One region of the Nocardiopsis sp. NPDC057823 genome, then DNA from elsewhere that is predicted to be linked to it. Evidence: riboswitches for the same ligand, from Rfam matches in the RefSeq annotation. Region 1 holds a riboswitch; the other holds the start of a gene.
What was found. Region 1 has a riboswitch for cobalamin ahead of ACFVNO_RS15280 (ABC transporter substrate-binding protein). Riboswitches for the same ligand answer to the same signal wherever they lie in the genome.

Region 1 (6,345 bases):
CGGCGCGCGGGCTCGTCAGGCACAGCCCCTGGAGGACCGGGACGTCCAGGGCGGCCATGCGCTCCACGTCCCAGGCCTCGTCGTCCCCGCCCGCGCCCGCCGTGGCGGGGGTGCTGCCGCCCGCGGCCAGGACGGTCACCACCAGCGCGTCGAACGCGCCCAGCGCCTCGTACAGGTCGTCGGGCGCCGAGCGCAGCGACCCGGCGAACACCGGCACGCCCACCGCCCGGCCGGTGGCGTCCACCGCGTCGGCCAGGTCGTGCGCGAACGCCGTGTTGCCGCCCGCCTCGTGGGCCCGGTAGTACAGGATGCCGATCCGGGGCAGGCCGGGGCCGGCGGGGAGGTCGCGCTCGGCGAAGCCCCACGCCGGGATCTCCAGGGGAGGCTCGAACCCCTCGCCGGTCAGCAGGACGGTGTCCGACAGGAAGGCGTGCAGCCGGGCCAGGTTGGCGGGCCCGCCCTGGGCGAGGTAGCGGTGCGCGTCGGTGGCCGCCCCGATCGGCACGGTGGAGTGCTCCATCAGCTCCGCGCTGGGCTGCTGCTCGCCGCCGAGCACGACCAGCGGGACGCCCCGCTCCCGGACGGCGGCCAGCCCCGGCCACAGGTCGTGCGGCGAGCCCAGCAGCCGCACCACGACCAGGCCGGCGCCCTCCACGGCCGCGGCGAGCTCGTCGTCGGAGGCGCGGGACGGGTTCGCCCACGTGTAGGCGGCGCCGCTCCCCCGCGCGGAGAGCAGGTCGGTGTCAGAGGTGGACAGCAGTGCGATCCGTACCGTCATGGCCGGATACCTCCCCAGGGGGTCGTGGGCTGTGGTTCGTCGGGACCGTCGGTGTTCGCGGAAGGAGGGCGTTCGGGCGGGGCGGCGTCCCGGGGGCCGCCCGGGGGCAGGGGGCGGTCCGGGGACCGGGGAGGGGCCGGGGTCCGGCGCAGGAACCGGACCACCGGGTGGCCGGGCCCCTCGTCGACCTCGGCGCGCACCCCGTACACCTCTCCGATGAGGGCGGGGGTGAGCACCTCGCCGGGCGTCCCCCCGGCGACCGCCCGGCCGCCGCGCAGCACGAGCAGCCGGTCGCAGTACATCGCGGCCAGGTTCAGGTCGTGCATGGCGATCACGGTGGTCACCGGAAGGCCGACGACCAGCTCCATCAGGTCCAGCTGGTACTGGATGTCGAGGTGGTTGGTCGGCTCGTCCAGCAGCAGCTCCCCGGGCTCCTGGGCCAGGGCGCGGGCGATCTGGGCGCGCTGGCGCTCGCCGCCCGACAGCGTCTGCCAGGACCGGTCGGCCAGGCCGGCGAGCCCGGTGGCCTCCAGCGCGGCCGCCACCGCCGCGGCGTCGGCGGCCGACGCGGGCGTCCAGGCGCGCCGGTGGGGGATGCGCCCCAGCGCCACCACGTCGCGGACCGTCAGCTCGGTCCGCGCCTCCGCGTGCTGCTCCACGACCGCCACCCGCCGCGCCGCCGCCCTGCGGGGCGTCCGGGCGAGCGGGCGGCCGTCCAGGACGACGACCCCGGAGGAGGGCGCCAGCACACCGGACAGCAGCCGCAGCAGGGTGGACTTGCCCGAGCCGTTCGGCCCCAGCAGCCCGACCGTCTCGCCGGGGCGCGGGGCCAGGCTGACCCCGTCCACGACCAGGCGCCCCCCCGCCGGGCGGCTGACCCGCTCGGCCCGCAGCCCGCGCTCCCGTTCCGGGGGCGCGGCCTGCGGGGGCGCTCCCGCCAGGGTGGTCCCGCGATCGGTCACAGCGCCCTCCTCGTCCGGTACAGCACGGCGACGAACGCCGGCACGCCGATGAGCGAGGTCACCACGCCCACCGGGATCTCCCGCGGGTCCAGCAGCGTGCGCGCCGCCGTGTCCACCCACACCAGGAAGACGGCGCCGGTCAGCGCGGCCACCGGCAGCAGCCGGGCGTGGCCGGCCCCGGTGAGCATCCGGGTGACGTGCGGGAGGACCAGCCCCACGAACCCGATCGCCCCGGCGGCGCTGACCAGCGCGGCCGTGAGCAGCGCAGTGACGGTCAGCAGCACCAGGCGGGCCCGGGCCACCCGCACGCCCAGGTGCGCGGCGGCCTCCTCCCCGAAGGCGAAGGCGTCCAGGGTGCCGGTGTTGGCCAGGCAGACCGCCAGTACGGCGGCCAGCACCAGCGAGCACAGGGCCACGTCGGACCACCCCGCGCTGGAGAGCGAGCCCAGCAGCCAGAACAGCACCCCGCGCGTGGTCTCGGCGTCCGCCGAGGTCAGCACCACGAACGAGGTCAGGGCCGAGAAGAGCTGCATCGCCGCGACCCCGGACAGGACGACGCGGTCCATGCCGCCGCCGAGGGTGTGGGACAGCAGCACCACCGTCCCGAAGGACAGCACCGCCCCGGCGAAGGCCCCCGCCGACAGCGACACCGCTCCGGCGCCCCAGCCCAGGACGATCACGAGCACGGCCCCCGTGGAGGCGCCGGAGGACACCCCCAGCACGAAGGGGTCCGCCAGGGGGTTGCGCAGCAGCGACTGCATGACCGCCCCGCACAGCGCCAGCCCCGCCCCGCACACCGCGGCCAGCAGGGCGCGGGGCATGCGCAGGTTCCAAACGATGCCGTCGCGCAGCACCGACAGGGGGCTCTGTCCGTGGCCGAGCCGGGCGAGCACGGAGCGCCCGACCTCGGCCACGGTGATGTCGGCCGGGCCGACGGTCACCGCCGCGGCGACCGACACGGCCACCGCCGACAGGCCCAGCGGGACGAGCAGCGCGAGGCGCGCGCCCCTCACTGCGCGAGCCCGAGTTCCCGCAGTCCGGCGGCGACCTGCTCCACACCCTCGACGGTGCGGATCGACGGGTTCATGGCCTGGCCGCTCAGCAGGATGTAGCGCTCCTCGCGCACCGCGGTGAGGTTCCGCGTGGCGGGGTGCCCCTCCAGGAAGTCGATCTTGGCGGCGGCGGTCTCGGCGGTCTGCGACTCGCGGGTCAGGTCGCCCAGCACGATGACGTCCGGGTCGCGGTCGGCGACGGTCTCCCAGTTGATCTGGGGCCACTCGTCGTGGGTGTCGTCGAAGGCGTTCTCCGCGCCGACCGCCCGGGTGATGGCGCCCGGGGCCCCGCAGCACCCGGCCAGGTAGGGGGACTCGGAGTTCGCGAACCAGTACATGAGGGACACCCCGGAGGCGTCCAGGTCCGCGGTGGCGGCCTCCACCCGGCCCTCCAGGCCGGCGACGAGCTCCTCGCCGCGCTCGGGGACCCCGAAGACCCGGGCCAGGTCGCCGATCTCCCCGTAGACGACGTCCAGGGTCAGCGGTTCGCTGCGCGACCCGTCGCCGCCGCTGTCGTTGTCCTTGCCCGCGGCGCAGTCCGAGGGGGAGACGTAGGTGCCCACGCCCAGCTCCTCGAACTGCTCCCGGGTGGCGACGCCGCCGGTGCCCAGGGTGGACTCGAAGGACGCCGTGACGAAGTCGGGCTCGGCCTCCAGGACGCGCTCGAACGAGGGGTTGTTCTCCGCCAGGCGCGGGACGCCCTCGTCGGCCTCCTCCAGGCCCTCCATGATCGGGTCGGTCCAGGTGGCGGTGCCGACCACGCGGTCCTGGAGCCCCAGGGAGTACAGGATCTCGGTGGTGCCCTGGTTGAGGGAGACCACCCGCTCGGGGGGAGCGCCGAGGGGCACCTCGTGCCCGCAGTTGTCGAGGGACGCCCCGTCGGCCGGGGCGGAGCCGGCCTCGGCCCGCCCGTCCCCCGGGCCGGGGGAGCAGGCGGTGAGCAGTAGGACGGGGACGAGCAGCAGGGGGCCCGCGAGGGGCGTACGGCGGTGCATGGGATGCCTTGCATGTCGGGGCTCGGACGCGGAGCCTGGCATGGGTCGCCCGCGCGGTGTCGGCGCGCGGGGCCAGCAGGTCTTCGGACTCGGGCTCACCCGGACGGAGTGCCTTCCCAGGCCGGTCCGCACCGCCGTTCCCGGCCCGCACGGTCCCGCCCCAGTGGCGCAGTACCCCGCCCGTCCCCCTCACCGCTGCGCGTCAGTTCCGGATTCGCACCGGATTCCCTGACCACCGGAGTGGTACGACTGGCCCGGGCAGGATACCAACGCCGCCCCGGGCGTACGCGGCCGGTCCCGGCGGGAAAAGGCGTTGTCGCCCGGACGGCGCCTCGGCCATAGTGGCGGGACCCCGGGAGCCCGGCGCCGGGACGCCGGTGATCCGGCGCCGCCGCCCGCGCCCCCGGGCCCCTGCCCTGCCCCGGCACGACCCTGCGCCCCCTCACCAGGAAAGGAACCCCCATGTCCACCCTCCGGGTCACCGCGGAGAGGCTCACCGTCCACCCCCACCCCAACGCCGACGCGCTCGAACTGGCCCAGGTCGGCCTGTTCCGCGCGGTCGTGGCCAAGGGCGCCTACCGCACCGGTGACTGGGCCGTCTACATCCCCGAGAACGCCCTGCTGCCCGACGGCCTCATCGACGAGCTCGGCCTGACCGGCAAGCTCGCGGGCTCCCGGCGCAACCGGGTCAAGGCGATCCGGCTGCGCGGCGAGATCTCCCAGGGCATCGTCTGCAGCCCGCGGGCGCTGGCCGACCGGGACCTGGCGGCGGCCCACGAGGAGGGCGCGGACTTCGCCGCGGAGCTCGGCGTCACCAAGTGGGTGCCCGAGATCCCGGTGCACATGAGCGGGGAGGTCGTCGCCGCCCCGGACCTGCTGCGCTGGATCGAGGTGGAGAACGCCAAGCGCTACCCGGACGTCTTCACCCCCGGCGAGCCGGTGGTGGCCACGGAGAAGATCCACGGCACCGCCTGCCTGTTCACGCTGGTCGCGGAGACGGGCGAGGAGTTCGTCTCCTCCAAGGGGCACGGGTCGCGCAACTTCGCGCTGGCCTTCGCCGAGGACAACCTGTACTGGCGCTCGGTGAGGACCCACGGGGTGCCCGATGCGGCCCGCCGGATCGCCGAGAAGTTCGGCGCGGCCCGGGTGGGCGTGTTCGGCGAGGTGTTCGGCGCCGGCGTGCAGGACCTGGGCTACGGCGAGCACGGGCGCAGCGAGCGGCCGGGGTACGCGGTCTTCGACGTGCGCCTGGACGTCGACGGCACCGTGTCCTGGGTCGACGCCGCCGACCTGCCGGGCCTGCTCGCCGAGGTCGGCCTGCCCGCGGTGCCCGAGCTCTACAACGGCCCCTACGACGAGGCCGCGCTGTTCGAGGCGGCCCAGGGCGACGAGACCTGGAGCGGCCGCGCCGCCCACATGCGCGAGGGCGTGGTGGTCCGGCCCGCCCGCGAGCGCTACTCGCCGGTCCTGGCGGGCCGCGCGATCGCCAAGTTCGTCTCCGACGCCTACCTCACGCGCAAGGGCGGCACCGAGTACGAGTGACCGCCGTGCCGCCGGGGCGCCCCGCCCCGGCGGCCCGCGCCCGCCGCGGCCCGGGACCGTTCTCCTGTGCCTGTGCCGGGGGCGGCGGGGTGCCCGGCGGGGTTCTGAAGGCCCGGAGGAGGCGTCCGCGCCCCGCCGGTCCGAGGGTCTGTGAGCCTTGAGGAGGAGGTTCCCGCGTGTTCGACTTCGGGATCGGGGGCTACCGCCCCCGGTGGGTCGTCGGCGCCGCCGCGGTCGGCGCCTACGGCGACCGGCTGCGGGCGCTCGCCGGCCGGCGGCTGACCCGGACCTGGCTGGTCTGGGACGTCGAAGGCGACGAGTGGTTCGCCGACTGCCCCGTGCTCCTCGATTTCGAGGGCGAGCAGGTGGAGGTCGACCACGCCCGGTTGGACGACCTCTCCATCACCTGGAACACCGTCGACCCCGCGGCCCCGGTCCGGTGGCCGGGGTTCACGCTGTGCCGGCGCCCCGACGCCCACCCCGCTCCGAACGGGCTGCGCGGCCGGGAGCTGCGGGGGGTCGACCTCCTCGAACGCAAGGGGTGCGTCGACGTCCGCTTCCGGTTCGACGGGGGAGACCTGACCGTCCTGAACGCCCTCGACGAGAACGAGTTGCGTTTCGACCCGGCTCCAGCGGACCGCCGTCGGGACAGCGGCTGAGACTCCGCGCGACAGTCCGCCGGAGCGCCCGATGCGAACGCGCAGCGTTTCAATTCATGATCGAAGGGTTATTCCCCCTGGTGGGCGTTGTGCCCGAATGATCATCGGATCAGAGCAACGGGGGGATTCCATGCGTACCGCTCTCAAGATCGCCGTCACGGGTCTGTTCGCCGCCGGCCTGCTCGGCGCGGGCGCGGGGGTGGCCAACGCCGCCCCGGCCACGGCCGTCGGCGGGCAGAAGTCCTACGAGGAGTGCATCGACGAGCAGAACGCTCTCGGCCTCATCAACCTGGACCTCAACCTGCTCAGCCAGTGCATCGCGTCCGACGGCTGACCCGCGGTGTCCGTCCCGGTGCG
Region 2 (6,345 bases), on a different contig from region 1:
CGGAGGAGGAGGCCGAGGGCGACTACGCCCTCAGCGCCCGGCGGCTGGCCCCCTACGCCGACTACATGGTGGTCAACGTCAGCTCGCCCAACACCCCGGGCCTGCGCAACCTCCAGAGCGTGGAGCGGTTGCGGCCGATCCTGTCCGCCGTGCGCGGGGCGCTGGCCGAGGCCGGGCGCCCGGAGCTGCCGCTGCTGGTCAAGATCGCCCCGGACCTGGCCGACGAGGACGTCGACGCGGTCGCCGACCTGGCCCTGGAACTGGGGCTGGACGGCGTCATCGCGACCAACACCACCATTTCCCGTGAGGGCCTGGCCTCCTCCGCCGAGGAGGTCGAGGCGGCCGGGGGCGGCGGCCTGTCCGGCGCGCCCCTGAAGGACCGCTCCCTGGAGGTGCTGCGCCGCCTGCGCGCCAGGGCCGGCGACCGGCTCACCCTCGTCGCGGTGGGCGGCATCGACACCCCAGAGGACGCCTGGGCCCGCATCCGGGCCGGGGCGACCCTGGTCCAGGGCTACACCGGCATGATCTACGGCGGCCCGCTCTGGCCGCGCCGCGTCCACCGCGGCCTGGCCCGCCTGGTCCGCGCCGCCGGGTACACCTCGATCGCCGACGCCGTCGGCTCCGAGGCCCCGGACACCGCGCCGGCCGCGAGCCCCGCCGCCACCGCCTGACCCGCACCGCACGGACCGCCGCCGACGGCCCGGTCCGGGGCACCCCGCCCCGGGCCGGGCCGTCGGCGTGTCACCAGCTGCCGTCCCAGTCGGGCGGGTAGGTGCCGCCGGCCTCGGGGGCGAAGGCCTGCGACGCGGTCACGAAGACGTAGCCCTTCTCGCGCAGCCGCTCGATGATCTCCGGCAGGGCCGCGACCGTCGTGGGCTGCGGGTCGTGCAGCAGGACCACCCCGTTGGGCTCCACCAGGTCCACCACCCGGTCCGCGACCGTGTCCCGGTCGGACCCGGTCCAGTCCTCGCTGTCGACCGTCCACAGCACCTCGGCGAGCCCCTGCCGGGCCAGTTCCGCCTTGACACCGTCGTCGGTGGCCCCGAACGGCGGACGGAACAGCTCCACGGTGTACCCCGTCTGGCGGCGGATCCCCGCACCGACCATCGCCACCTGCGCGGGCAGCTCCTCCGGCGTGAACTCCTCCGTCATGCTCTCGTGCAGGTCGTTGTGGTTGCCCAGCTCGTGCCCCTCGGCGTAGATCCGCCGCGCCAGCCACGGCCGGGTCAGCAGCGGGTCGCCGTTGAGGAAGAACGACGCCGTCACCTCCTGCTCGGCGAGGATGTCCAGCACGTGCGCGGTCGCCTCCACCGGGCCGTCGTCGAAGGTCAGCGCCACGCACTTGGCCCCGGGATCGGTGCAGTCCACGTCGGGGCCGCGCTCGGTCACCACGCCCGGGGGCACCGGGGCGGACTCCAGGGCGGTGTCGGGCTCGGACACCGACAGCACCGGCTCCTCGGTGAGCGACGCGCTCCGGGCCCGCTCGCCCAGGTCCGACAGCAGGGGTCCGGCCCGCTCGGCGTCGATGACCGCGGCGATCCGCCCCGGGGACGCGTCCGGCGGGTGCCCCTCGACCACGGGCGACAGGTGCCCGTCGTCGAACTCCACGACCAGGTCGCCGGCGGTGTTGAACCCGATCGAGTCGTAGGTGCGCATGACCGGCAGCAGCCCCCGCGGGTCCACGTCGGGGTGGTCCGCGAGCTCCTCGCCCACCAGGCCGTTCAGCTCCGCCAGCGCGGCGTCGTCGGCCAGCAGCTCGGTGGCGTACCCGGTGTGCCCGGTCGACTCGTCGTACCAGTACGTCGCGTACGCCTGGCGCCTCCCGTGCAGGTCCTCCTCGGTGCCGACCAGGCGCACGCCCAGGACGCCCTCGCCGGCGGCCACGACCTCCCAGGCGATCTCCAGGCCCACGGGCTCCCGGCTGACCCCGCGGAAGTCCATGACCTCCCGGTCGATGTGCCCGTGCAGGGCGGTGGAGAACGCCTCGGCGCCCGGGAACTCCGGGTGGGCGACGGAGATCTCCACGTCCTCGGGGATGTAGGGGTGGTCGGGGAAGTCGTCCCCCTCGCCGCTCCACTCGGTGACCACGTCCCCGGGGCCGTCGACCAGTACGGTGATGGCCTCGCCGTCGGCCTCCTCCGGGGCGGCGGCCGGCGGGTTCTGACAGGAGGCCAGGGGGAGCACCAGGGCCACGGCGGCCCCCACCGCCCACGGGTGCCGGCGTGCGGCTCCCGCCCCGCGGGGGAGGGGCTGCTGCGGACGCGTACGGCTCGACGAGAACACCGGACTCCCTCATCCAGAACATGTGCACCGGGGCTGTTGGGTGCAACATAGGGGAATCCGGCGGCCCGGCCGTGACGCTGACCACATGTGGTCAGCCCCTGCGCTCTCGGTGACGGCCGCCGCCGTGCGCGGTGCCCCGGGCGGCCCCGGAGGGGGCCGCCCGGGGAAGGCGCGGCCTACTCCTCGGGGTCCTCCCCGGCGCCGTCCGAGGGCGCGTCCGAGGGCTGCTCGTCGGGCACGCCGTCCACGTACCGCTCGCCGGGCTCGGCGTCGCCCAGCAGCTGCGACACGGTCACCATCGTGTACCCCTGCGCGTCCAGCTCGCGGATGATCTTGTGCGAGGCCGCGATGGTGGTGGGGTGGATGTCGTGCATGAGGATGATCGCCCCGTCCGAGGCGCCCGCGATCGCCCGGTCCGCGACCACGGAGGGGTCCCGGTCCTTCCAGTCGTTGGTGTCGATGCTCCACAGGACCTGGGCCAGGCCCATGTCCCGGGTCACCGAGGCGACGCCGTCGTTGGTCGACCCGTACGGCGGGCGCATGAGGTCCATCGTGTACCCGGTCTCCCGGTACACCAGGGCCTGCACGCTGTTCAGGTTGTCGTGCACGCCGTCGGCCCCCAGCCCCGCCAGGTCGGGGTGGTTCAGGGTGTGGTTGGCCATCTCGTGCCCCTCGGCGTAGGTGCGCCGCACCGTGTGCGGGTGCTCCATCACCGGCAGGCCGGTGACGAAGAAGGTCGCCTTGGCGTCGTACTCGGCGAGCGTGTCCAGCAGCTCGGGGGTGCCCCCGCCGGGGCCGTCGTCGTAGGTCAGGGCCACGCACTTGACCTCGGGGTCGGCGCAGTCGACGGACTCGTCCACGGGGGAGATGACGCCCGGGACCGGCTCGTCCGCGACGCTGGAGCCCTCCCCGGGCGCGGCGGAGATGGCGAACTCCTCGACCCCGGTGGTGGCGGCGCGCAGCACCCGGCGCCCGAAGTCCGACAGCAGCGGCTCGGACTCGGCGCGCTCGACGACCGCGGTCAGGGGCCCGGCGTCGGCCGGGGCGACCTGCCCGGTGTCGAACTCCACGACCAGGTCGCCGTCGGGGTTGAACCCGACCGAGTCGTACAGCGACGCCACCGGCAGCACCGTCCCCGTCTCGGCGGCGTCGCCGAGGCGGTCGCGCACCAGGGTGTTGAGGGCGGCCAGCTCGTCCTGTCCGGCCAGCAGCGACTGCGAGCCGCGGGTGACGCCGTCGCCGGTGTCGTACCAGTAGGTGGAGTGGAACTCCCGGGTGCCCTCGGAGTCGGTCTCCTCGCCCGTCATGCGCACGCCGACCAGGCCGTCGGAGGCGGCGGTGATGTTCCACCCCGCCGTGTAGGACTCCGCGCCCGGGTTGGCGGCGTCGAACGCCTCCACGTCGGCGCCCAGCCTCCCGCGCAGGAACTCCGTGAGCGGCTCGGCGTTGGGCAGCACCGGGAAGGACACCTCGGTGGCGACCCCGTCGTACTCCAGCTCCTCCGTCTCCACCCCGGTCAGGGCGGCCTCGTCGACCACGGTCAGCGCGTCGGGCTCGCCGGTGGCGGGGATGCGCTGCTCGATGGCGTCGGCCAGGCCGTGCGCCACGCCCCCGGCCGGGCCCGCCCCCAACGACTCCGGTGGTCGCACCGACAACAGCACCATGCCGGCCAGGACCACGAGGGAGACGCCCACCGTGATGACCGGGTGGTCGGGGGTCATGGCGGTTCGGGGCAGCTTGTTCACCAGGGGTTCTCCGCGTCCATTTCGCAGACGAACGTGCACGGGGCCGGCGGGGGCGCCACCGTGCGACGTCTTCATCGGGTGTGACGCCGCCCACGGGCGGAGGGTTCGGACTCCGGGGCGGCGAGGGGCACAGGGGGCATGCCGGGGGGCAGGGGCGAGGGGATGTCTCCCTATACTCGCAGGCGTGGAAGGTTCGTGCGCCATCCTTCCGCCCGGGGCGATCCCGGGCCGGTGGCGCGCGTCGCAAGAGGGAACCCGGTGCGAATCCGGGACTGCCCCGCAGCGGTGTACGGGAACGACCCCCGCCATGGAGCACTGGTGGACCGACCGGAGAGGTCGGGGACCGGGAAGCGGCGGGCATTAGGAGACCGGTGGCCCACCGGTCGCGCCCGTGAGTCCGAAGACCTGCCTCCACCCGGCGGCGCACCCGTGCCGCCGGTGGTCCCGTGCCCCGAGGGAGGGCCGAGGTCGGCACCCGTGGGCGCCCGTCGAGCGGCGCCCCACCGGCGTGCCCCCTCGCCGACCCCGGGCACGGTACCCGGCTTTCGACGAGGGAGAAGAAGCTTCATGAACACCTCCGGACCCGCCGTGCGGTCCACGGTGCACGGCTACCCGCGCATCGGTCCCGACCGCGAGCTCAAGCGCGCCGAGGAGTCCTACTGGAAGGGCGCCTCCACCGCCGCCGCCCTGGAGGAGGCCGCCGCCGGCCTGCGCCTGGACACCTACGCCCGGCTGCGCGCCGCCGGGATCGACGACATCCCCTCCAACACGTTCTCCTACTACGACCAGGTGCTGGACACCGCCGTCCTGTTCGGCCTGGTCCCGGAGCGGTTCGAGGACCCGTCCGCGGCCGCCGACGCCGACGGGCGGCTGCGCCGCTACTTCGCGCTGGCCCGCGGGGTCCAGGGCGCCCCGCCCCTGGAGATGACCAAGTGGTTCGACACCAACTACCACTACCTGGTCCCGGAGCTCTCCCCGGCCGTGCGGCCGCGCGTCGCCGGCGACAAACCCGTCGCCGAGTTCCGCGAGGCCCTGGAGGCCGGGTACCCCACCCGCCCGGTGCTGGTCGGCCCGCTGACCTTCCTGCTGCTGTCCAAGGCCGCCGACGACGCACCGCGGGGCTGGTCGCCCATCGCGCTGCTCGACGACCTGCTGGAGGCCTACGGCCGCGTGCTGGCGGACCTGCGCGCCGCCGGCGCCGAGCAGGTGCAGCTGGACGAGCCGGTGCTGGCCACCGACGAGGGCCGCGCCGCCCTGGCCCACCTGGAGCGCGCCTACGGCGTCCTGGGCGGGCTCGCCGACCGCCCGGAGATCCTGGTCTCCACCTACTTCGGCTCCATCGGCGCCGACGCCCTGCGCGTCCTCAAGGAGTCCCCGGTCGAGGCCGTGGGCCTGGACCTCGTCACCGACGCCGAGGGCATCGCCGACCTGACCGCGGTCTCCGGTCTGGGCTCCACCCGCCTGGTCGCGGGCGTGGTCGACGGCCGCAACGTCTGGCGCACCGACGTCCCGGCCGCCGTCGCCACCCTGGGCACCCTGCTGGGCCTGGCCGACGGGATCTCCGTGAGCACCTCCTGCTCGCTGCTGCACGTGCCCATCGACCTGGACGCCGAGACCTCGCTGCCCCCGGAGCTGCGCGCGGCGCTGGCCTTCGCGGAGCAGAAGACCCGTGAGGTCGCGCTGCTGGGCAGGGTGCTGTCCGAGGGAACCGGGGACGGCTACGCCGCCGCCCCGGCCCCGGCCGGCGCGGCGTTCGTGGACGCGCGCGTGCGCGCCCGCCTGGAGGCCCTGGGCGCGGACGCCCACGAGCGGCCGCGGGAGCGCGGCGCCCCCGGCGTCCCGGCGCTGACCACGACCACCATCGGGTCGTTCCCGCAGACCGGCGGGCTGCGCCGGGCCCGCGCCGCGCACCGCCGCGGCGAGCTGGGAGAGGAGGAGTACAAGGCGATCCTGCGCGCCGAGATCGACCGGGTCATCGCGCTCCAGGAGGACATCGGCCTGGACGTGCTCGTCCACGGCGAGCCCGAGCGCAACGACATGGTCCAGTACTTCGCCGAGCAGCTCCGGGGCTACGCCACCACCGAGAACGGCTGGGTGCAGTCCTACGGCTCCCGGTGCGTGCGCCCGCCGATCCTCTTCGGCGACGTCTCGCGCCCGGAGCCGATGACGGTGGAGTGGACCACCTACGCCCAGTCGCGTACCGGGAAGCCGGTCAAGGGCATGCTCACCGGACCGGTGACCATGCTCGCCTGGTCGTTCGTGCGCACCGACCAGCCGCTGGGCGACACCGCCCGCCAGGTGGCACTGGCCCTGCGCG

Region 2: another riboswitch for cobalamin. It lies ahead of metE (5-methyltetrahydropteroyltriglutamate--homocysteine S-methyltransferase); the one in region 1 lies ahead of ACFVNO_RS15280 (ABC transporter substrate-binding protein).

Annotation. Positions count from the first base shown of each region.
Region 1 is NZ_JBHVLR010000008.1:45-6,389, reverse strand. Features, by position in the region: gene cobN (cobaltochelatase subunit CobN) at 1-778, opposite strand, end outside; gene ACFVNO_RS15290 (ABC transporter ATP-binding protein) at 775-1,719, opposite strand; gene ACFVNO_RS15285 (FecCD family ABC transporter permease) at 1,737-2,753, opposite strand; gene ACFVNO_RS15280 (ABC transporter substrate-binding protein) at 2,750-3,787, opposite strand; cobalamin riboswitch at 3,844-4,056, opposite strand; gene ACFVNO_RS15275 (RNA ligase (ATP)) at 4,250-5,329, shown strand; gene ACFVNO_RS15270 (hypothetical protein) at 5,506-5,988, shown strand; gene ACFVNO_RS15265 (hypothetical protein) at 6,119-6,322, shown strand.
Region 2 is NZ_JBHVLR010000010.1:66,126-72,470, reverse strand. Features, by position in the region: gene ACFVNO_RS17670 (quinone-dependent dihydroorotate dehydrogenase) at 1-671, shown strand, start outside; gene ACFVNO_RS17665 (polysaccharide deacetylase family protein) at 742-2,193, opposite strand; gene ACFVNO_RS17660 (polysaccharide deacetylase family protein) at 2,460-4,004, opposite strand; cobalamin riboswitch at 4,259-4,438, shown strand; gene metE (5-methyltetrahydropteroyltriglutamate--homocysteine S-methyltransferase) at 4,596-6,345, shown strand, end outside.